3 regions of the Streptomyces sp. NPDC005574 genome follow, and region 2 is predicted to be linked to each of the others. Evidence: riboswitches for the same ligand, from Rfam matches in the RefSeq annotation. Region 2 holds a riboswitch; each other region holds the start of a gene.

Region 1 (6,553 bases), on a different contig from region 2:
TTCGACTCCGAAGCCGCGGACGCGGACGCCGGCGGCCACCAGCGCGGAGTTCAGGTCGGCCGGATCACGGTCCGGCGGGTCGGCGGTCACCCGGTCGCCGCCGACGACGACGTCGGCGGCGCCCTGTTCCTTCAGCACCCGGGCCGCGTCCCCGGTGTCGGGCGTGGTGACGACCAGCCGGCCGCGGGTTCCCGCCGCCAGGTCCGCGACCGGGCCCTGGATGATGAGCCGCCCCCGGGTCATGACCGCCGCGTGGGTGCAGACCTGCTCGATCTCGTCGAGCAGGTGGGAGGAGAGGAAGACGGTGGTGCCGTCCGAGGCGAGTTCGCGGACCAGGGAGCGGATCTCCCGCATGCCCTGCGGGTCGAGGCCGTTGGTCGGCTCGTCGAGCACGAGCAGCCGGCGCGGCTGGAGCAGTGCCGCGGCGAGCCCCAGGCGCTGCTTCATGCCGAGGGAGTACGCCTTCGCCTTCTTGCCCGCGGCGGCCGCGAGGCCCACCCGGTCCAGCGCCGAGGCGACGCGTGCGCGCCGGGTGCGGGGGTCGGCGGTCGGGTCGGCGGCGTCGTAGCGCAGCAGGTTGTCGCGGCCGGAGAGGAAGCCGTAGAGCGCGGGGCCCTCGATGAGCGCGCCGACGTGCGGCAGGACGGCGCGGGTGGAGCGGGGCATGGGGCGGCCCAGCACCCGGGCCGTGCCCGAGGTGGGTTCGATCAGGCCCATCAGCATGCGGATGGTGGTGGTCTTGCCGGAGCCGTTGGGGCCGAGGAAGCCGAAGACGCTGCCCGCCGGGACGGTCAGGTCCAGACCGTCGACGGCGAGCTGCCCGCCGCGGAAGCGCTTGGTGAGCGCGCGAGTGGCGATCACGCTGTCGCCCGCGCCCTCGGTGTCCGGCTCCGTGACGGACGGTGCGTCCATCGGCTCCCTCGTCTCGTCGTACGCACCGGGGTGGGTGCGTACGGTGTCTACTTCCCGGCGTCGGCGGCCTTCACCAGCGCGTCCTTGGTGACCGCGCCGACGTAGAGCTTGCCGTCGTCCGTGGCCAGGGCGTTGACCAGGCGGGTGGAGAAGACGGTGCCCGAGCCGAACTTGCCGGTCACGTGGTCGCCGAGCGAGCCGAGGAAGCCGCCGAGGTCGCCGCCCGCGGAGGAGCCCGTCGGCAGCTTCCCGCCGCCCGTGTCGAAGGTGGCGACCGAGTTCCAGCCCTCACCGATGACCTTCAGGCCCTCCAGGCCCTTGCCCTCGGAAAGACCCCCCGCCGACTTCCCGCCGCCCGGGATGCGGGGCTTGCCGTGGACGGCCTTGTCGCCCTCGGTGACCTTGTCCCCCTCGGTCACCTTGGCGCCCTTGGGCGGGGTGAAGTCGAAGGTGGACGCGGCCGGCCTGGAGAAGCTGACCTGCGTGAAACCCGCGTCGACCACGGCCGCGCCACCGCCGGCCGGGGTCAGCGTGAACTTCAGCGGCAGGCCGGTCCTCGCGTCCACGGCCACGCTGATCGCGCCGACGGTCGAGCCGGACTGCCTCGGCTTGATCACCAGGCGGTAGGCGTCCCGGCCGGCGACCTGCGCGGTGCCGTCGACGGCGACCGAGGTGGTGTCGTCGACCGACTTGAGGGCCTCGTCGGTGAGGTCCTTGGGCGTGGCGGGGACCTCCTGCTTCTGCCGCGCGCCGGCGCTGTCGGGTGCGGTGGCGTGGTAGACCTCGCCGGACTTGCTGTCGTAGCCCCAGACGTCCTTGCCGTCGTGGATCAGGCTGTACTCGGCGGCGTTCTCCAGGAGGGACAGCTTCTGCCGGTCGGGGCCGTCGGCCGCGACGCGCAGGGTGTGCGTGCCCGCGGCGAGTTCCGTGAGCTTCGCCGACGGGTCGGCGGCCGAACCGCCGTCGCCCTGCCGCGTGGCGCCGGAGAGCAGTCCGCTCTCCAGGCCGCCGAGGTCGGGCAGTCCCAGGTCGGTGGTGATCTTCACCGTGCCGGACAGCTGCTGCACGTCCGACGCGGCGATCTTCTCGATGAGTTGCTGTGCGCTGATCTTCGGCAGGCTGGGGTCGCCGGAATCGGCGAGTGCGGGCACGAGCCCGATGGTCGCCGCCGCCACCCCGATCACGGTGACCGGGACGATGTACCGGGCGGCCTTGCGGCGACCCGCGCGCAGGTCGTCGGCCTCTCCGGCGTTCGCGCTGTCCTCGGATTCGTACGGTGCCATGTGTGCCTTACCTCCGTCGTCGGCGGCGGCTGCCCGTTGTTCTTCTCGTCCTCGCACTCGTCCCACCCCGAGCCGCCATTCTCACCCGAATCGGTGAGGAGTGGTGATGTCCGTGGTGTCCATCTGACCAAATCGGGCGCGGTGATGCGTCAACCCCCGGACTCAACTCCGCGTACGCCTGGGGTATGACGCGAGAGGGCGGCGCCTCCCCCGACCCGTAGGGGTTCGGACGAGACACCGCCCTGAAGCGACTGCCGTCGGAGGGGGCGCCGGCGCGAGTGCCGTGACCGGAACTAGCCCGCCCGGTGGACCACCGCGTCGCACAGTTCGAGCAGCGCCGCCTTCGCGTCGCACTCGCGCAGCGGGGCCAGGACCGCGCGGGCCTCCTCGGCGTAGCGCACGGTGTCCCGGCGGGCCTGCTCCAGCGCGGGATGGGCGCGGAGCCCGGCCAGTGCCTCGGCGTGCCGCCCGTCGTCGGTCAGGTCGGAGTCGAGGAGCTCGCACAGGGCGAGGTCCTCGGCGAGGCCCAGCCGGGCCGCCCGCTCGCGCAGCCGCAGCACCGGCAGGGTCGGGATGCCCTCGCGCAGGTCCGTGCCCGGGGTCTTGCCCGACTCGTGGGAGTCGGAGGCGATGTCCAGCACGTCGTCCGCCAGCTGGAAGGCGACCCCGAGCCGCTCGCCGTACTGCGTGAGCACGTCGACGACCGTCTCGTCGGCGCCCGACATCATGGCGCCGAAACGGCAGGACACGGCCACCAGTGAGCCCGTCTTGCCGCCGAGGACGTCGAGGTAGTGCTCGACCGGGTCGCGCCCGTCCGTCGGACCGGCCGTCTCCAGGATCTGGCCGGTCACCAGGCGCTCGAACGCCTCCGCCTGGACCCGGACCGCCTCCGGCCCGAGGTCGGCCAGGATGTGCGAGGCCCGGGCGAACAGGAAGTCCCCGGTGAGGACGGCGACCGAGTTGCCCCAGCGGGCGTTCGCGCTGGGCACCCCGCGCCGCACGTCGGCCTCGTCCATGACGTCGTCGTGGTACAGCGTCGCCAGGTGGGTCAGCTCCACCACCACCGCGGACGGCACGATCCCCGGCGCGTGGCGGTCACCGAACTGCGCGGCGAGCATCACGAGCAGTGGCCGGAAACGTTTGCCGCCGGCGCGCACGAGGTGCTGCGCGGCCTCCGTGATGAAGGGGACCTCACTCTTGGTGGCTTCGAGCAGACCCTCCTCGACGGCCGCCATCCCGGCCTGGACATCGGCTTCCAGAGCCTGGTCCCGCACGCTCAGCCCGAACGGCCCGACGACGGTCACGAGGGGTCTCCTGTCTGCTGGTGTCCACTGGCGATCACACGGTTTGTCGATAGGTCGCTGCGCTCACTCAAGTCAGCGTATCCGGTCACCTTTCGATCACCGATAGCGCCCACGGTTCCAGGCCAGGCGGTATCGGATCACGACCGGAATGTTTTTGATCACTCCATAAGGACTGATATCTGTCGGGTTAGCTGTAAGTAGCCGCATCTGTCACCAATCGCGGCGGCCACCGGGCCGCCGGCCCGCGCGGCCGGAAACACCCTGCACCTCCTCGCCCTGCAGTATCCCCACGCCCCTCCGCACCGGGCGACCGACGAGGCCCCGCGTGTCCCCCTCGCGGGGCCGGCGCGACCGTCCTCGCCCGCCCTCTGTCGCCCACCCGGGCGTACGGGGTCGCACGCGGCGGGTCGGTGGGGTGGCGGCCCGCGCGGGGGTCCACACCGGGGCCCCTTCAATGCCGTGCCCTCGCGGGCCGGTCCCGCCCGCCGGCCCGACGACCCCGCCGAGCCAACGGTCCCGCCCGACGACCCGCCGCCCCCACGGCCGACCCAGCGCGCCGGACCCGCGCACCGCGCCCGCCGTCCACCCCGCCCGCCCGCCGGGCTCACGCCCCGAACCCGCCTGCCGCACACGCGCCGACAGCACCCACCGACGCACGCACCCCTCCGCCCACCTCCGCACCCGCCCGAAAAAACATCCCTCCCCCGCCTCCCCCTCACGCACGGAAGTGGATTTCACCGGCGGCCAATTGGCCACGAGTTGGCCCTATTGCCCGAATTGCGCCGCTTGTTCACGCCCGTGAGTTGGGTCACGCGCGCCCGGGATCACCCCCAGCCCTCCCGTCACCCTTTCCGCCTTTGCCGCAAAGCGAGTTGAGGGTTGGCATCCGCAAAGGATCAAGTACCCCATACGCCTCAGATCAAGGTCAACCGCTCGAATGGCGATTCCGGCCCTTGTTCCGGACATGTGCTCTCGCATACGTTCCCGGCCTGTCGGGTGGACGCCTAATCCTGCCGCCGCCCGAACCGACACTCATCGACACAGACACCGCACGGCAGGAGCGGGGGACCCAGGTAAGTCGCCGCACCGGATGTTCCAGGACAAACCGGTACGGCTGGGGGTGAAGTCACGTCCGTCAGGGCGTGGCCGGGCAACTCCCGCCCGAACCCGACAGCTCACCTCGCAGGCGCCGGAGAGGACACAGTCATGCCCGCTGCCGCTCAGCACCGACGTACCAGAACCGCCCGCCTCGCCCGCAAGCTCGCCGTCATCGGCACCGGAGCCGCCGTACTGGCGCTCCCCGTCATCGGAGCGAGCACCGCCTCCGCGGCGACCCCGACGGTGACCACCGCCTCCTCGCTGGGGTACGCCAACAACCTGGACGGCTGGATCCGCGCCTCGCTGACCGTCATGGCCCAGCACGGCATTCCGGGTTCGTACAACGGCATCTACCGCAACGTCATCCGCGAGTCCTCCGGCAACCCCAACGCCATCAACCTGTGGGACTCCAACGCGGCCGCGGGCATCCCCTCCAAGGGTCTGCTCCAGGTCATCGACCCGACGTTCCGGGCCTACCACGTCGCCGGCACCTCGTGGGACTCCTACGACCCGGTCGCGAACATCACCGCCGCCTGCAACTACGCGGCCGCGCGGTACGGCTCGATCGACAACGTCTTCTCGGCGTACTGAGCACTGCCTGTGAGGGTCAGGGGCACCGGCGTTGGGACGCCGGTGCCCACCGGCCCCCGGTCCGATCGGCGGATCAGACCGGCCGCCAGGCCCTCCGGGGCCCGGGGAAGAGACGTTCGAGGACGACGGCCACGCCGTCGTCCTCGTTCGACGTGGTGACCTCGTCGGCCACCGACCGCAGTTCGGGGTGCGCGTTGGCCATCGCCACCCCGCGGGCCGCCCAGTCGAACATGGGGATGTCGTTGGGCATGTCACCGAAGGCGATCGTCCGGTCCGGGCCGAGGCCCAGATACTCCGCGGCCAGCGCGAGACCGGTGGCCTTGGTGATGCCGCATGGCTGGAGTTCGACGGTGCCGGGCCCGGACATGGTGACCGTGGCCAGGGAACCGGCCACCGATCGCGCCGTCGCCGCCAACTCGTCGTCGCTCAGGTAGGGGTGGCGCAGCAGCACCTTGCTGATGGGCTCGCACCACAGGTCGTCGCGCCGCTCGACCCGGAGCGCCGGGAGGGTCGGGTGCGGCATCAGGTAGCCGGGCTCGATGAGCGTGAGGCCGTCGACGCCGTCCTGGTCGACCGCCGCGTACACCAGCCCGACCTCGGCCTCGATCTTGCCGAGGGCGGTCTCGGCCAGCTCCCGGTCCAGGGTGACGGACCACAGCAGGCGGTCCGCGCCCGCGTCGTACACCTGCGCGCCCTGTCCGCACACCGCGAGCCCCGTGCTGCCGAGGTCGTCGAGCAGGGGCCGCACCCTGGGCGCCGGGCGGCCCGTCACCACCAGATGCCGGGCGCCGGCCGACGCCGCGCGGGCGAGCGCGGCGAGCGACCGTTCGGAGAGGGTGTCGTCGCCGCGGAGCAGGGTTCCGTCCAGGTCGGTGGCGATGAGTGAATATGCGGTGGGAGCGGCCATGATCAGAGAATACGGATGGAACGCCCCGGCGACTCGACGCGAACCGGACGGCTCCTTCTTTCACATCCGTTGACCCAAGTTCCGGTTGCCTGCTGTCCGTTACTGCTCGCCGGGTGCCGGGAGTTGAGCAGTTCGGCGGTTCCGGCCCGCGGGCGGTTTCCGGCTCCGGACGCCCGCCGGGGACGGCCGGACCCGGCCTACGCGGACTCCCGGACCACCAGTTCCGTCGGCAGGATCACGCCCGCCGTGTCCTCGCCGGCGATCTGCGCGAGGAGCATCCGGACCATCTCCGCGCTGATCCGGTCGAAGGGCTGGCGCATGGTGGTGAGGGCGGGGGTGATGGCGGTGGCCGCCGGGGAGTCGTCGAAGCCTCCGACAGCGATGTCATCGGGCACCGAACAGCCCTCCTGCTGAAGGGTGTTGACGACTCCCTGGGCCATGAGGTCGGAGGCGACGAA
Region 2 (6,553 bases):
AACTCGGTGATCGTCTCCACCCGGATCACCCCGGCCTGGCGCAGCAGCGCGGACACCGTCGCGTGCGGCAGCCGCGTCGCGCGTACGGCGTGTCCCTGCGGTGCCGATCCGGCGCCCTGCACCACCACCAGCGGTTTCGCCGCGGCCGTGCGCCGCGCGAGGCGGGTGAACTTACGGGGGTTGCCGATGGACTCCAGGTACATGAGGGCGACGTCGGTGTCCGGGTCGTCGTACCAGTACTGGAGGACGTCGTTGCCGGAGACGTCGGCCCGGTTGCCGGAGGACACGAAGGTGGACACGCCCGTCGTGCCGGTGACGCCTCCTCCGCGCCGGTGCAGACGGGACAGCAGGGCGATACCGATGGCACCGGACTGTGCGAACAGCCCGATCCGCCCCGGCCGCGGCATCTCGGGAGCGAGGGAGGCGTTGAGCCGGATCCGCGGGGAGGTGTTGATGATCCCGAAGGCGTTGGGCCCGATGATCCTCATCCCGTACGCGCGCGCGTGCCGCACGAGTTCGCGCTGGCGCTCCCGTCCCTCGGGGCCGCTCTCGGCGTATCCGGAGGAGAGGACGACGAGACCCTGCACCCCGTGCGCGCCGCACTCGGCGACGGCCTCGGGCACCTGCTCGGCGGGCACCGCGACGACCGCGACGTCGACGCGCCCGTCCACGTCACGCACCGAGCGGTGGGCGGGGATGCCGTCGAGTTCCTTCTGCTCCTCGGGGAACGCCTTGTTCACGGCGTAGAGACTGCCGGTGAAACCGGCGTCCTTGAGATTGTCGAGGACACTGCGGCCGACGCCCCCGGGGGCACGGCCGGTTCCGATGACGGCGACCGAACCGGGGGCCAGCAGCCGCCCTACCGAGTGCGCCTCGGCGCGCTGTTCCCGCGCGCGCTGCACGGCCAGTGAGCGGTCGGTGGGTTCGAGGTCGAACTCCAGGTGGACGACGCCGTCCTCGAAGCTGCGTTTCTGGGTGTAGCCGGCGTCCGTGAACACCTTGATCATCTTGGTGTTGGCGGGCAGCACCTCGGCGGTGAAGCGGCGGATGCCGCGCTCGCGCGCGACGGCCGCGATGTGTTCGAGGAGCGTGGAGGCGACACCGCGCCCCTGGTGGGCGTCCTGCACCAGGAAGGCGACCTCTGCCTCGTCGGCGGGCACCGAGGCTGCCATGCCGTCGGGGCCGATGCGGTCGTAGCGTACGGTGGCGATGAACTCGCCGCCGATGGTGGCCGCGAGTCCCACCCGGTCCACGAAGTCGTGGTGCGTGAAGCGGTGGACGTCCTTGGCGGACAGGCGAGGGTAGGGCGCGAAGAAGCGGTAGTACTTCGACTCGTCCGACACCTGCTCGTAGAAGCTGACCAGGCGCTCGGCGTCGTCGACGGTGATGGGCCGGATGCGCGCGGTACCCCCGTCGCGCAGCACCACGTCGGCCTCCCAGTGAGCGGGGTACTCGTGCCGGTCCGGCGAGGTCTGCATGGGCCCCAGAGTACGGCTCGCGTACGACAACGGCGCGAGGCAGTCTGTGCAGGACGGACGTCGGACCGAGGCCGCGGTCCGAGGTCACCGGGGGGCGGGACGACACCCTCCCCGGGCATGCTTCACCATATGGGAAACTGGTCTAGACAACCCTGAGCACTGAAGGGCAGCATCACATGGCTGAGCGCCGCGTCAACGTCGGCTGGGCGGAGGGCCTCCACGCCCGCCCCGCCTCCATCTTCGTCCGGGCCACCACGGCCACAGGTGTCCCCGTGACGATCGCCAAGGCCGACGGCAACCCCGTCAACGCGGCCTCCATGCTGGCTGTCCTGGGCCTGGGCGCCCAGGGTGGCGAGGAGATCGTCCTCGCCTCCGACGCGGAGGGCGCGGACGCCGCGCTCGACCGCCTCGCGAAGCTGGTGGCCGAGGGCCTCGAGGAGCTCCCCGAGACCGTCTGAGCACCTTCGCCCCACAGCACGCAGCCGCGTCGGCCTTTCCGGTCGGCGCGGCTGCGTCGTTTTTCCGGTACCGGAGGATGCTTTTACCGCGCGCACGGTTCACGTCTCCGTCACGGACATGCAAATGCCGCAGGCGCGGAATTCACCGGCACACACGGAAAAGGGCAGCAGAAATACCGGCCGCCGAATTGCACTTCTTTGTATACGGTGCCCGTGTTAATGCCGCAGACCCGACATGTTTACGGGAGGTTGCGAGTTCCTCACACGGTCGGAGCGGTCGCCGCCCGCGCCGAAACGCAGCCGGTGCGCGGTCGTCGCGCGCTCCGTGTGCAGTGCCGTGACCGCTCGCGCCCGCTCGCTGTCGCCGCGCGCCACGGCGTCCACGATCGCGCCGTGCTCCGCCCAGGAGTCCGCCGGGTCGGCGGGCGCGTCCACCACGAACATCCAGGCGATCTTGTGGCGCAGCTGGGTCAGCATCGACGTCAGCGCCGGGCTGCCGGACGCCTGGGCGAGCGTCTCGTGGAACCAGCCTCCCAGGGAGCGCAGGTCCTCGCTGTTGCCCCGCCGGGCCCGCTCCTGGCCCAGCCTGACCAGGCCGCGCAGCACCTTGAGGTGGGCCTCGGTACGCCGCTGCGCGGCGCGTGAGGCGCCCAGCGGCTCCAGGAGCATGCGCATCTCCAGGAGGTCGGCGCCCTCCTGCTCGGTGGGTTCCGCGACGCACGCGCCCGCGTGCCGCCGGGTCACCACGAACCCCTCGGCCTCCAGGGTGCGCAGGGCTTCGCGGACGGGGACGCGGGAGACGCCGTAGCGGCGGGCGAGCAGTTCCTCGGTGAGGCGGCTGCCACGCTCGTAGACACCGGCGACGATGTCGTCCCGGATCGCCGTGCACACCGAGTGCGCCGGAATACGCATGACCGACCTCCGCCTTAATCCCCGTGAAACGTCGATGATTGACGCTTGTCCAGTGACTCTATTGCAATGAGCGGGAATTTCCGACGGCGGGCCGGAATCCATGGATATTTTTTGGACAGAGGGGGGTCGGAAACGCCGAAAGCCCCGGCTGGAGAGCCGGGGCTTCGGGAAGTACCGCCGTCCGCCGTGGGACGGTCAGCGCTCGCGGGGGCCGCTACGCGCCGCTGACGGCGGTACGGCCTGCGTGGCGGCCGGTGTCAGACGCTCACGCCGTGCGACCGGAGGTAGGCGACCGGGTCCATGTCCGAGCCGTACTCCGCGGTCGTGCGGGCCTCGAAGTGCAGGTGCGGGCCGGTGGCGTTGCCGGTCGCGCCGGACAGGCCGATCTGCTGGCCGGGAGTGACCGTCTGGCCCACCGAGACGCCGATGGACGACAGGTGGCCGTACTGCGTGTACGTACCGTCAATCATCTTGATCACGACGTTGTTGCCGTAGGAACCGCCCCAGCCGGCCTCGACGACCGTGCCCGAGCCGACCGCGTGCACGGACGTGCCGCTCGCCGCGTGGAAGTCGATGCCGGTGTGGCTGCCGGAGGCCCACAGGCCGCTGCTGGCCTGGTAGCCGGTGGAGACGTAGGAGCCGGTGACGGGCAGCACGAAAGTGTTGAGACGCTTGCGCTCCGCCTCGCGCGCGGCACGCTGCTTGGCCTCGTGGGCCCTCTCGGCGGCTGCCGCGGCCTCCTTGCGCGCGGCGGCCTCGGCGGCCTCCCTGCGCGCGGTGTCCTCGGCGGCCTGCTGCTGGGCGACCGCCTGGGCGTCGATCTTCTGGGCGAGCGTGTCACCGATGGTGATGACCGGGGTGAGTCCGGTCTGCTCGACGGAGGGCTCCGCGGCGAGCGCGGGAGCGGCCAGGGTGCCGACGACACCGGTGGTGGCGAGCGCGGCGACGCCCGCCGCGCGAACGGTGGTGCGGTGCATCCGGCTGGGACGACGGTGCTTCCCGGCGGCGCGGGTGAACGCCATGAAGTGGTGGGTCCTTTCCTTCCTTCTCGCCTACCGGGTTAGCTGACGGGTTCGGAGCAGGAAGGTCTCCTACGGACCCCCTCGCTTGCGCGCGGGCGTCCGATTCACCCCAGGGACACATGGTGGGTCCCCGGCTCCCCTGGCTCGCGCCGTACGGGGACTCGGCGATGACTGCCCGGTGCCGCGGATGCGGCGCGGTGCCTGACGGACAGCCGGCATGACGCTAGACGCGGCTGCTTTCAATCCTCAAACGGATCACGCTTTTTGTAGCGCACGCCACAGGCCAGACAGGAGTGCACTCCCTCAATTCGGACATACGGCGGCCCTGACGACTCCTCAGTCACCAGGGCCCCGTAGGCGTGTCCGGCCGTCGGCCGGCCGGCCGGTCCGCTACTCGGCGGAGACGACGGTGACTTCGCCGATGCCGAGAGCCTCCACGGGCTCCTTGATCTGGGCCGCGTCACCGACGAGGACCGTGACCAGACGGTCCACCGGGAAGGCGCTCACGACCGCCGCCGTGGCCTCCACCGTGCCGGTCGCGGCGAGCTGCTGATACAGCGTCGCCTGGTAGTCGTCGGGCAGGTGCTGCTCGACCTGGTCGGCCAGCGTGCCCGCGACGGCCGCCGCGGTCTCGTACTTCAACGGCGCCACGCCGACCAGGTTCTGTACGGCGACATCGCGCTCGGCGTCGGTGAGCCCGCCCTCGGCGAGCGTGCGGAGCACGGTCCACAGGTCCTGGAGAGCGGGACCGGTGTTGGGCGTGTCGACGGAGCCGCTGATCGCGAGCATCGCGGCACCGGTGCCGTCCGGGGCGGAGCGCAGCACCTGGCCGAACGCCCGCACGCCGTAGGTGTAGCCCTTCTCCTCGCGCAGGACGCGGTCCAGGCGGGAGGTGAGGGTGCCGCCGAGGCAGTAGGTGCCCAGCACGCGCGCGGGCCACACCCGGTCGTGCCGGTCGGGACCCACGCGGCCGATGAGCAGCTGCGTCTGGACGGCACCGGGACGGTCCACGATGACGACCCGGCCCGCGTCGTCGGCGGTCACGGGCGGCACCGGCCGGGGCTCGGCCTGCGAGCCGGTCCAGGCGCCCAACGTGTCGCCCAGCAGCGCGTCGAGGTCGATGCCGGTGAGGTCACCGACGACCACGGCGGTCGCGGTGGCGGGGCGGACGTGCTTCTCGTAGAAGGCGCGTACGGCCGCGGAGTCGATCGCGGTGACCGTCTCCTCGGTGCCCTGGCGCGGGCGCGACATGCGCGCGGTGGCCGGGAACAGCTCCTTGGAGAGCTCCTTGGCGGCCCGACGGGAGGGGTTGGCCAGCTCGTGCGGGATCTCGTCGAGCCGGTTGCGGACGAGGCGTTCGACCTCGCTGTCCGCGAACGCCGGGGCCCGCAGGGCGTCGGCGAGCAGGTCGAGTGCCTTGGGCAGGCGGGAGACCGGCACTTCGAGGCTCAGGCGGACACCGGGGTGGTCGGCGTGCGCGTCGAGAGTGGCGCCGCAGCGCTCCAGCTCGGCGGCGAACTCCTCGGCGGAGAGCTTGTCGGTGCCCTCCGAGAAGGCGCGGGCCATGATCGTGGCGACGCCGTCGAGACCGGCCGGTTCGGCGTCCAGAGGCGCGTCCAGGAGCACCTCGACGGCGACGACCTGCTGGCCGGGGCGGTGGCAGCGCAGGACCGTCAGGCCGTTGTCGAGCGTCGCGCGCTCGGGGGCCGGGAACGCCCACGGCCGCGCCTCGCCGGCCTGCGGCTGGGGGTGGAAGTCCATCGTGGCGAGCTCGGTCACTTGGCCGCCTCCTCGTTCTCGTCCTCGTCAGCCTGGTTATCGGTGCCCTCGGTGGGCTCGTAGACCAGCACGGCCCGGTTGTCGGGGCGCAGCCGGGCCTTGGCGACCTCCTGGACCTCCTCGGCCGTCACCTCCAGCACGCGCTGCACGGCGGTCAGGGCGAGCTGCGGGTCGCCGAACAGGACGGCGTAGCGGCACAGTTCGTCGGCGCGGCCGGCGACCGTGCCGAGCCGGTCCAGCCACTCGCGCTCCAACTGGGCCTGGGCGCGCTCCATCTCCTCGGGCGTGGGCCCCTCCTCGGCGAACCGGGCGAGCTCCTCGTCGATGGCGGCCTCGATGACCGGCACCTCGACGTCACCGGAGGTCTTCACGTCCAGCCAGCCCAGGGAGGGCGCACCCGCCAGCCGCAACAGACCGAAGCCGGCCGCCACAGCCGTACGGTCGCGCCGTACGAGCCGGTTGTAGAGGCGGGAGGACTCGCCGCCGCCGAGGACGGTCAGCGCCAGGTCGGCCGCGTCGCACGCGCGCGTGCCGTCGTTCGGCAGCCGGTAGGCGGCCATCAGGGCGCGCGCCGGGACCTCCTCCTCGACGACCTCGCGCAGCTGCTCGCCGAGGGTCTCGGGCAGCGTGCCGTCGCGCGGGGCGGGCTTCCCGTCGTGGGAGGCGATGGAACCGAAGTACTTCTCGACCCAGGCGAGTGTCTGCTCCGGGTCGATGTCGCCGACCACCGACAGGACCGCGTTGTTGGGCGCGTAGTAGGTACGGAAGAACGCGCGCGCGTCCTCCAGCGTCGCCGCGTCCAGGTCGGCCATGGAGCCGATCGGCGTGTGGTGGTAGGGGTGGCCCTCCGGGTAGGCGAGGGCGGTCAGCTTCTCGAACGCGGTGCCGTAGGGGACGTTGTCGT
Region 3 (6,553 bases), on a different contig from region 2:
GAGTGGTGGATGGCCGCCGAGTCGTAGGCGGGCAGGTCCTGCGCGATGGCGGAGACGGTCGTGACCGAACCGGCCAGTCCGACCAGGGTCCGCGCCTCACGCAGCGGGACCGACTCCTCGACCAGGTCGAGGGCCGCCTCGATGTCGGCGCGCATCGCCGCGACCTGCTCTGCGGACGGCGGGTCGGTGACGGCGCCGTCCCGCACCAGGTGCCGCTCGGTCATCCGGACGCAGCCGACGTCCACCGAACGCGCCGCGCGAACCCCGTCCTCGCCCACGACGAACTCGGTCGAGCCGCCGCCGATGTCCACGACCAGGTAGGGCCGGGCGAATCCGTCCGCCTCCCGCCCGTCGCCGTCCCCGGAGGACGCGCTCCGCGCGCCCGTCCCGTGCCCCGCCAGCTCCCTGGTCGCGCCGGTGAAGGAGAGCTCGGCCTCCTCCGCGCCCGAGACGACCTCGGGATCGACGCCGAGGATGTCCCGCACCCCGCGGACGAAGTCGTCCCGGTTGGAGGCGTCCCGCGAGGCCGAGGTGGCCACGAACCGCACCGTCGTCGCACCGAGCTCGCGGATCACCTCCGCGTAGGCGCGGCACGCGGTGAACGTCCGCTCCAGTGCCTCGGGGGCCAGCCGGCCGGTCCGGTCCACGTCCTGGCCGAGCCGCACGATCGTCATACGGCGGTCGAGTTCGAGCAGTTCGCCGGTGCCGGGGTCGACGTCGGCGACCAGCAGCCGGATGGAGTTCGTGCCGCAGTCGACGGCGGCGACCCGGCTGAAGCCGGGGGCGACCGGCGGGACGGGTGTGACGGAGGCGCCGCGGCGGGCGGCCGGGTCCTCGACCACGCCCTCCTCGCCGGGGTGCTCGTCCGCCGGGTCGGGCGCCTGCAGCGGCTGCACGCACGGGCCCTTGCGCCACCACTCCGGCAGCATCGCGAGCGCCTCGTCGCCCAGCGGGTTGACGCCCGGCCCCGCGGCCAGGGAGTGGCCCACCAGCACGTGCAGGCACTTCACCCGGTCGGGCATGCCGCCCGCGCTCGGGAACCCCTCCAGCACCTCGATGGCGTCCCGGCGGGCGAGGTAGTCCTCGTGCGCGGCGCGGTAGGCGGCGGCGAGCTCCGGGTCGGTGCCGAGCCGCTCGGTCATCTCCTTCATGACGCCGTTCGCCTCGAGGGTGCCGATCGCTGAGGCGGCCCTCGGGCACGTCAGGTAGTACGTCGTCGGGAAGGGCGTGCCGTCGGGCAGCCGCGGGGCCGTCTCCACGACGTCCGGCTGCCCGCAGGGGCACCGGTGGGCGATGGCGCGCAGCCCGCGCGGCGGACGCCCGAGCTGCTGCTTGAAGGCATCGACGTCCGCGTCGGTGGGCTCGGTGCGCGGGGTGGTCGGCGGGGGCGTTTCCATGCCTGTCTCTCTGTAAGTCGGTTCACCTGGGTCGTTCACCAGGTGAGGTCACCGGTCGGAGGCGTCGGACTTGTCGACGCCGTCCCAGACGTTCGAGTACCAGGGGCGGTCGGCCGCGCCCTGCTCGGCGCGCGACTGCCTGGCCGCGCCGGGGTCGATGACGACGTAGCCGGTCTCCCCCGGCATCACGTAGTGCAGCCGCTGCCGGATCTGCTGCTCGGCGTACGCGTCGTCCTGCCAGCGCGCCTTGAGGTCGCGCAGCTGCTCGACGCGCTGCCTGGCCCGCTCCTTCTGGCGCACCATGTCCGCCATGTCGGCGCGCTGGGAGACGTACTGCCGCATCGGGTAGGCGAGGGCCACGATCAGCGTGCACAGGACCAGGGCGAGCAGGGCCGCGCGGCTGGTCAGCCGGGAGCGGCGCGCCTGGCGCTTGGTCTGGGAGCGGTAGACCCGGGCCGCCGTCTGCTCGCCGAGCAGCCGGATCCTGGTCGTGGTGGAGAAACGGTCCCGGTCCTTCACGGCCACTGGCGATCCGCCTCCCCTTCGCACCTGTCGGCCCGTCATACGCGCGTACGTCCCCGGACACGGTACGGGACCGGGTACGGGGACGTACGTGCGACTGGCTGAGCCCTGCCGAGGTGGGTCAGCCGCGGAAGCGCGGGAAGGCGCTGCGGCCGGCGTACACGGCGGCGTCGTCGAGGATCTCCTCGATGCGCAGGAGCTGGTTGTACTTGGCGACGCGGTCCGAGCGGGCCGGGGCGCCGGTCTTGATCTGGCCGCAGTTCACGGCGACAGCGAGGTCGGCGATGGTGACGTCCTCGGTCTCGCCGGAGCGGTGCGACATCATGCACTTGAAGCCGTTGCGCTGGGCCATCTCGACGGCGTCCAGGGTCTCGGTCAGCGAGCCGATCTGGTTGACCTTGACGAGCAGGGCGTTCGCGGAGCCCTCCTCGATGCCGCGGGCGAGGCGCTCGGGGTTGGTGACGAAGAGGTCGTCGCCCACGATCTGGACCTTGTCGCCCAGCTTCTGGGTGATGACGTTCCAGCCGGCCCAGTCGTCCTCGTACAGCGGGTCCTCGATGGAGACGAGCGGGTACGCGGAGACGAGCTCCTCGTAGTACTCGGTCATCTCGGCGGCGGAGCGGGACTTGCCCTCGAACTCGTACTTGCCGTCCTTGTAGAACTCGGACGCGGCGACGTCGAGGGCGAGCGCGATCTGCTCGCCGGGGATGTAGCCGGCCTGCTTGACGGCCTCGATGATGAGGTCGAGCGCGGCGCGGTTGGACTCCAGGTTCGGGGCGAAGCCGCCCTCGTCGCCGAGGCCGGTGGACAGGCCCTTGGTCTTCAGCACCTTCTTGAGGGTGTGGTAGACCTCGGCGCCCCAGCGCAGCGCCTCGGAGAAGGACTCCGCGCCGATCGGGGCGATCATGAACTCCTGGATGTCCACGTTGGAGTCGGCGTGCGAGCCGCCGTTCAGGATGTTCATCATCGGGACGGGCAGCAGGTGCGCGTTCGGGCCGCCCAGGTAGCGGAACAGCGGCAGGTCGCTGGCCTCGGAGGCGGCGTGCGCGACGGCGAGGGAGACGCCGAGGATGGCGTTGGCGCCGAGCGAGCCCTTGTTGTCGGTGGCGTCCAGGTCGAACATGGCCTGGTCGATCAGGCGCTGCTCGGTGGCGTCGTAGCCGACGAGCTCCGGGCCGATCTGCTCGATGACGGCGAGGACGGCCTTCTCGACACCCTTGCCGTGGTAGCGGTTGGGGTCACCGTCGCGCAGCTCGATGGCCTCGAAGGCACCGGTGGATGCGCCGGACGGAACGGCGGCACGACCCGTGCTGCCGTCGTCGAGGCCGACCTCGACCTCGACCGTGGGGTTGCCTCGGGAGTCCAGGATTTCCCGGGCTACGACGACGTCGATGGACGGCACGAGCATCTCCTTCTTCAATGTGACGCGGGTACGGCCGGACCGGGGCCCGGCTGGTGCAGCGCCGCCGGGGCTCTGCGTGACGAGCCTAACCGCCCCGGGGGGATCGGTCGGCCTTCCGGCCACGTCGTGGACAGAACCGAGAGTAAATTGTTTCCGAACGGAACAAAGAGGGGAGCTGTGCGGGGCCCGAAAGCGGGGTGCCGGACAGCACAAAGCCCCGCCCCGGTGCGTACGGGGGAAGACGCACCGGAGCGGGGAGCCCGTGGGGACGGGGGGTGACCCTCACGGGAGCCTCAGCCTGAAGGACCCGGATGTGAGGGCGCTGTGGTTCGACTACGGGCCGGGTGTCACTTCAGGTGGAGCTGCTGGCCCGGGTAGATGAAGTCGGCGTCGTCGACGATGTCCTTGTTCAGCTGGAACAGCTTCTGCCAGCCGCCCTTGACCTTGTGCTTCTCGGCGATCGAGCTGAGCGTGTCGCCCTTGACGACCTTGTACTCGCCGTCACCCTTCTTGACCTTCTTGCCGGTCGGGGTGCTGACGGTCTTCTTGGCGGCCGGGCGCTCCGCGGAACGGGAGGCCGGCTGCTCGGTGGTCGAGCGGGTGGTGGTCGAGGAGCCGCTGGAACCACTGGAGCTGTTCGAGCCGCTGGAGCTGTTCGACGAGGTGGAGCTGTTCGACGAGGTGCCGGTGGAACCGCTGTAGCCGGCGCTCGACAGGCCCTTGCCGCAGACCGGCCAGGCGCCCTTGCCCTGGGAGGCGAGGACCTTCTCGGCGACGGCGATCTGCTGCGCCTTGGATGCCTGGTTGGCGGTGGAGGCGTACTGCGTGCCGCCGTACGCGGCCCAGGTGGAGGCGGAGAACTGCAGGCCGCCGTAGTAGCCGTTGCCGGTGTTGATGGACCAGTTGCCGCCGGACTCGCACGCGGCGACGGTGTCCCACTCGGAGGCGGTGGCGGCGGAGGCGTTGCCGGCCGCCATCAGCGGGGCGGCGATGGCCACACCGGTGACACCGGCGAGCGTGGCGACGCGGGTGGCCTTGGACGGGCGGCGGTGCTTGCCCTTGCCGGAAAACAGCATGGTTGATCCCCTCACCGACGCCTGCGAGGTGAGCTGTCGGGTTCGGGCCGGTTGAGTTGCCCGGCCACACCTCCCTGGGAGGCGTGGCTTAACCCCAAGCCGTTCCGTCAACTGCCCGGCGCGGCGCTTACCTTGGGTCCCCCGCTCCTGCCTACGGCGCTTTACGCGACGACTGTTCCCGTACGGCCGCTGGCAGGATTCGGCGTTGCGGCCGCCGGGGCTCGTGTTGACGAGCGGTCACGACCGTAGACATGTGATCCGGCGAATTTCAAAGACGATCAGGGCTTCTGAGAGTCATCCCACACTTTCACCAAAGCGGACATTCAGTCACAAGTGCGGCGCGAACTCCCGCTGCTTTTCGCCCGGTTAGACCCCGACTCGCAGGGTCTGACCGGGGGCGATGCTGCTCGGGTCGCCACCGATGGCGCCCTTGTTCGCGTCGTAGAGCGCGCGCCACCCGCCGTCGAGGTCAAGGGAGTCGGCGATGGACGCGAGGGTGTCCCCGAGGCGGACGGTGTACGAGTCGACGGGCGTGGCGTCGCCGTCGCCCGCGACGTGGCGGCCCGCCGAGGGGGCGGCGTCGGTCGCGGCGCCCTCGTCGGCGCTGCCGCCGCGGTGCTTGCCCGAACCGAGGGACCCGGTGTCGACCAGGCTCGAAGTGCCCACGCTCTGCTCGACGTTGTCCGCTTCCTCCCGCTTCGACACCTCGGGGGACGACTTGCCGGAAGTGCCCGGGTCGGCCTGACCGGAACGGGAATCGGCACTCTTGTCGGTGCCGCTGCCGGATGCGGTACCGGACTTGGCCGGGCCGCCCTTCTTGCCCGTGCCGGCCTCGGCGCTCGCCGAGGTGCCGGACGGGGTGGGCGACGCCGAGGGCGAGGAGGAGGAAGACGAAGACGCTTCCGACGAGTCGGACAAACCGGAGGAGCCGGAGGAGTCCGACGAGTCGGGCGCCGTGGTGCCCAGACCCGTGTCGATGTCGGCCGATCCGGAGTCCTTGCTGAGCCCGGCGAGCAGACCGCACGTCGGCCAGGCGGTGATGCCCTGGTCGTCGAGCATCTTCTCGGCCACGGCTATCTGCTGGGAGCGGCTCGCCTCGTCGGCGCTCGACGCGTACTCCAGACCGCCGTACTTCTCCCAGTTGTCCTGGGAGACCTGAAGGCCGCCGTAGTAGCCGTTGCCCGCGTTCTCACTCCAGGAGCCGCCGCTCTCGCATTCCGCGACCTGGTCCCAGGTGGTGCCCGCGGCCGCACTCGCCCCGGTGGCACCGAGGAGCGGGATCGCGATGGCGGAGCCGGTCACGCCGGCTGCCACGAGGAGAGCCGGAGCCTGACGGGGGCGACGGTGTCGACCGTTCCCGGAGAGCATGCGGAGACCTTTCGCAGAACGACAGTGACCGCGCGGCACCCACAGCGGGGCACCGCGCTGATCCGTGAACGTATAGGCACACGATCACTTGTCACAAGTTAATGCCGCGTAGATCACGTGAACATCACAGAGTTGAGGGCATGTCACCTTTACGCAGGTGGGAGCAGTCATCCACGGGGCGTGAACTCCACCGGCAACGTGCGCAGTCCCCGCATGATGAGCCCGCCCCGCCACCGCAAGTCGGCCGGATCCACACCCAGTTGCAGGTCCGGCAGCCGGGTGAGGAGCGTGCCGATCGCGCTCTGGCCCTCCAGCCGGGCGAGCGGGGCGCCGAGACAGTAGTGGATGCCGTGGCCGTACCCGAGATGCTGGTTGTCCCGCCGCCCGAGGTCGAGCACGTCCGGATCGGCGAACCGCTCCGGGTCACGGTCCGCGGCCGCGAGGACCACGAGGACGGGGTCGCCCGCCGCGATGTCCTGCCCGCCGAGGGTGAGCGACCCGGTGGCGAACCGCCAGGTCGCCAGCTCCACCGGACCGTCGTAGCGCAGGAGTTCCTCCACACCCGTCTCCAGCAGGCCCCGGTCACCGGCGGCGAGGGACTCCTGGAGGCGGGTGCGCTGCCCCGGATGGTTCAGCAGCGCGTACACGCCGTTGCCGATGAGGTTGACGGTGGTCTCGAACCCGGCGAAGAGAAGGATGAACGCCATCGCCGCCGCCTCGTTCTCGCTGAGGTGCTCGCCGTGGTCGGAGGCGCGGATGAGAGCGGAGAGGAGGTCCTCGCCCGGCCC

What was found. Region 2 has a riboswitch for cyclic di-AMP ahead of ABZT03_RS10885 (M23 family metallopeptidase). Riboswitches for the same ligand answer to the same signal wherever they lie in the genome.
Region 1: linked by a shared signal. The riboswitch ahead of ABZT03_RS04635 (transglycosylase SLT domain-containing protein) and the one ahead of ABZT03_RS10885 (M23 family metallopeptidase) in region 2 are both predicted to bind cyclic di-AMP.
Region 3: linked by a shared signal. The riboswitch ahead of ABZT03_RS18440 (transglycosylase family protein) and the one ahead of ABZT03_RS10885 (M23 family metallopeptidase) in region 2 are both predicted to bind cyclic di-AMP.

What each region holds. Positions count from the first base shown of each region.
Region 1 covers NZ_JBEXCW010000004.1:103,910-110,462, forward strand. The annotation lists gene ABZT03_RS04620 (ABC transporter ATP-binding protein) at 1-912, opposite strand, end outside; gene ABZT03_RS04625 (DUF2092 domain-containing protein) at 960-2,195, opposite strand; gene ABZT03_RS04630 (polyprenyl synthetase family protein) at 2,489-3,499, opposite strand; cyclic di-AMP (ydaO/yuaA leader) riboswitch at 4,535-4,703, shown strand; gene ABZT03_RS04635 (transglycosylase SLT domain-containing protein) at 4,706-5,188, shown strand; gene ABZT03_RS04640 (HAD family hydrolase) at 5,262-6,095, opposite strand; gene ABZT03_RS04645 (LacI family DNA-binding transcriptional regulator) at 6,293-6,553, opposite strand, start outside.
Region 2 covers NZ_JBEXCW010000011.1:127,607-134,159, reverse strand. The annotation lists gene ABZT03_RS10900 (GNAT family N-acetyltransferase) at 1-1,478, opposite strand, end outside; gene ABZT03_RS10895 (HPr family phosphocarrier protein) at 1,655-1,936, shown strand; gene ABZT03_RS10890 (GntR family transcriptional regulator) at 2,153-2,848, opposite strand; gene ABZT03_RS10885 (M23 family metallopeptidase) at 3,106-3,870, opposite strand; cyclic di-AMP (ydaO/yuaA leader) riboswitch at 3,884-4,047, opposite strand; gene ABZT03_RS10880 (pitrilysin family protein) at 4,261-5,649, opposite strand; gene ABZT03_RS10875 (pitrilysin family protein) at 5,646-6,553, opposite strand, start outside.
Region 3 covers NZ_JBEXCW010000025.1:17,418-23,970, forward strand. The annotation lists gene ABZT03_RS18420 (Ppx/GppA phosphatase family protein) at 1-737, opposite strand, end outside; partial or broken gene ABZT03_RS18425 (DUF501 domain-containing protein) at 945-1,397, opposite strand; gene ABZT03_RS18430 (septum formation initiator family protein) at 1,446-1,922, opposite strand; gene eno (phosphopyruvate hydratase) at 2,041-3,327, opposite strand; gene ABZT03_RS18440 (transglycosylase family protein) at 3,669-4,397, opposite strand; cyclic di-AMP (ydaO/yuaA leader) riboswitch at 4,401-4,566, opposite strand; gene ABZT03_RS18445 (transglycosylase family protein) at 4,764-5,765, opposite strand; gene ABZT03_RS18450 (cytochrome P450) at 5,933-6,553, opposite strand, start outside.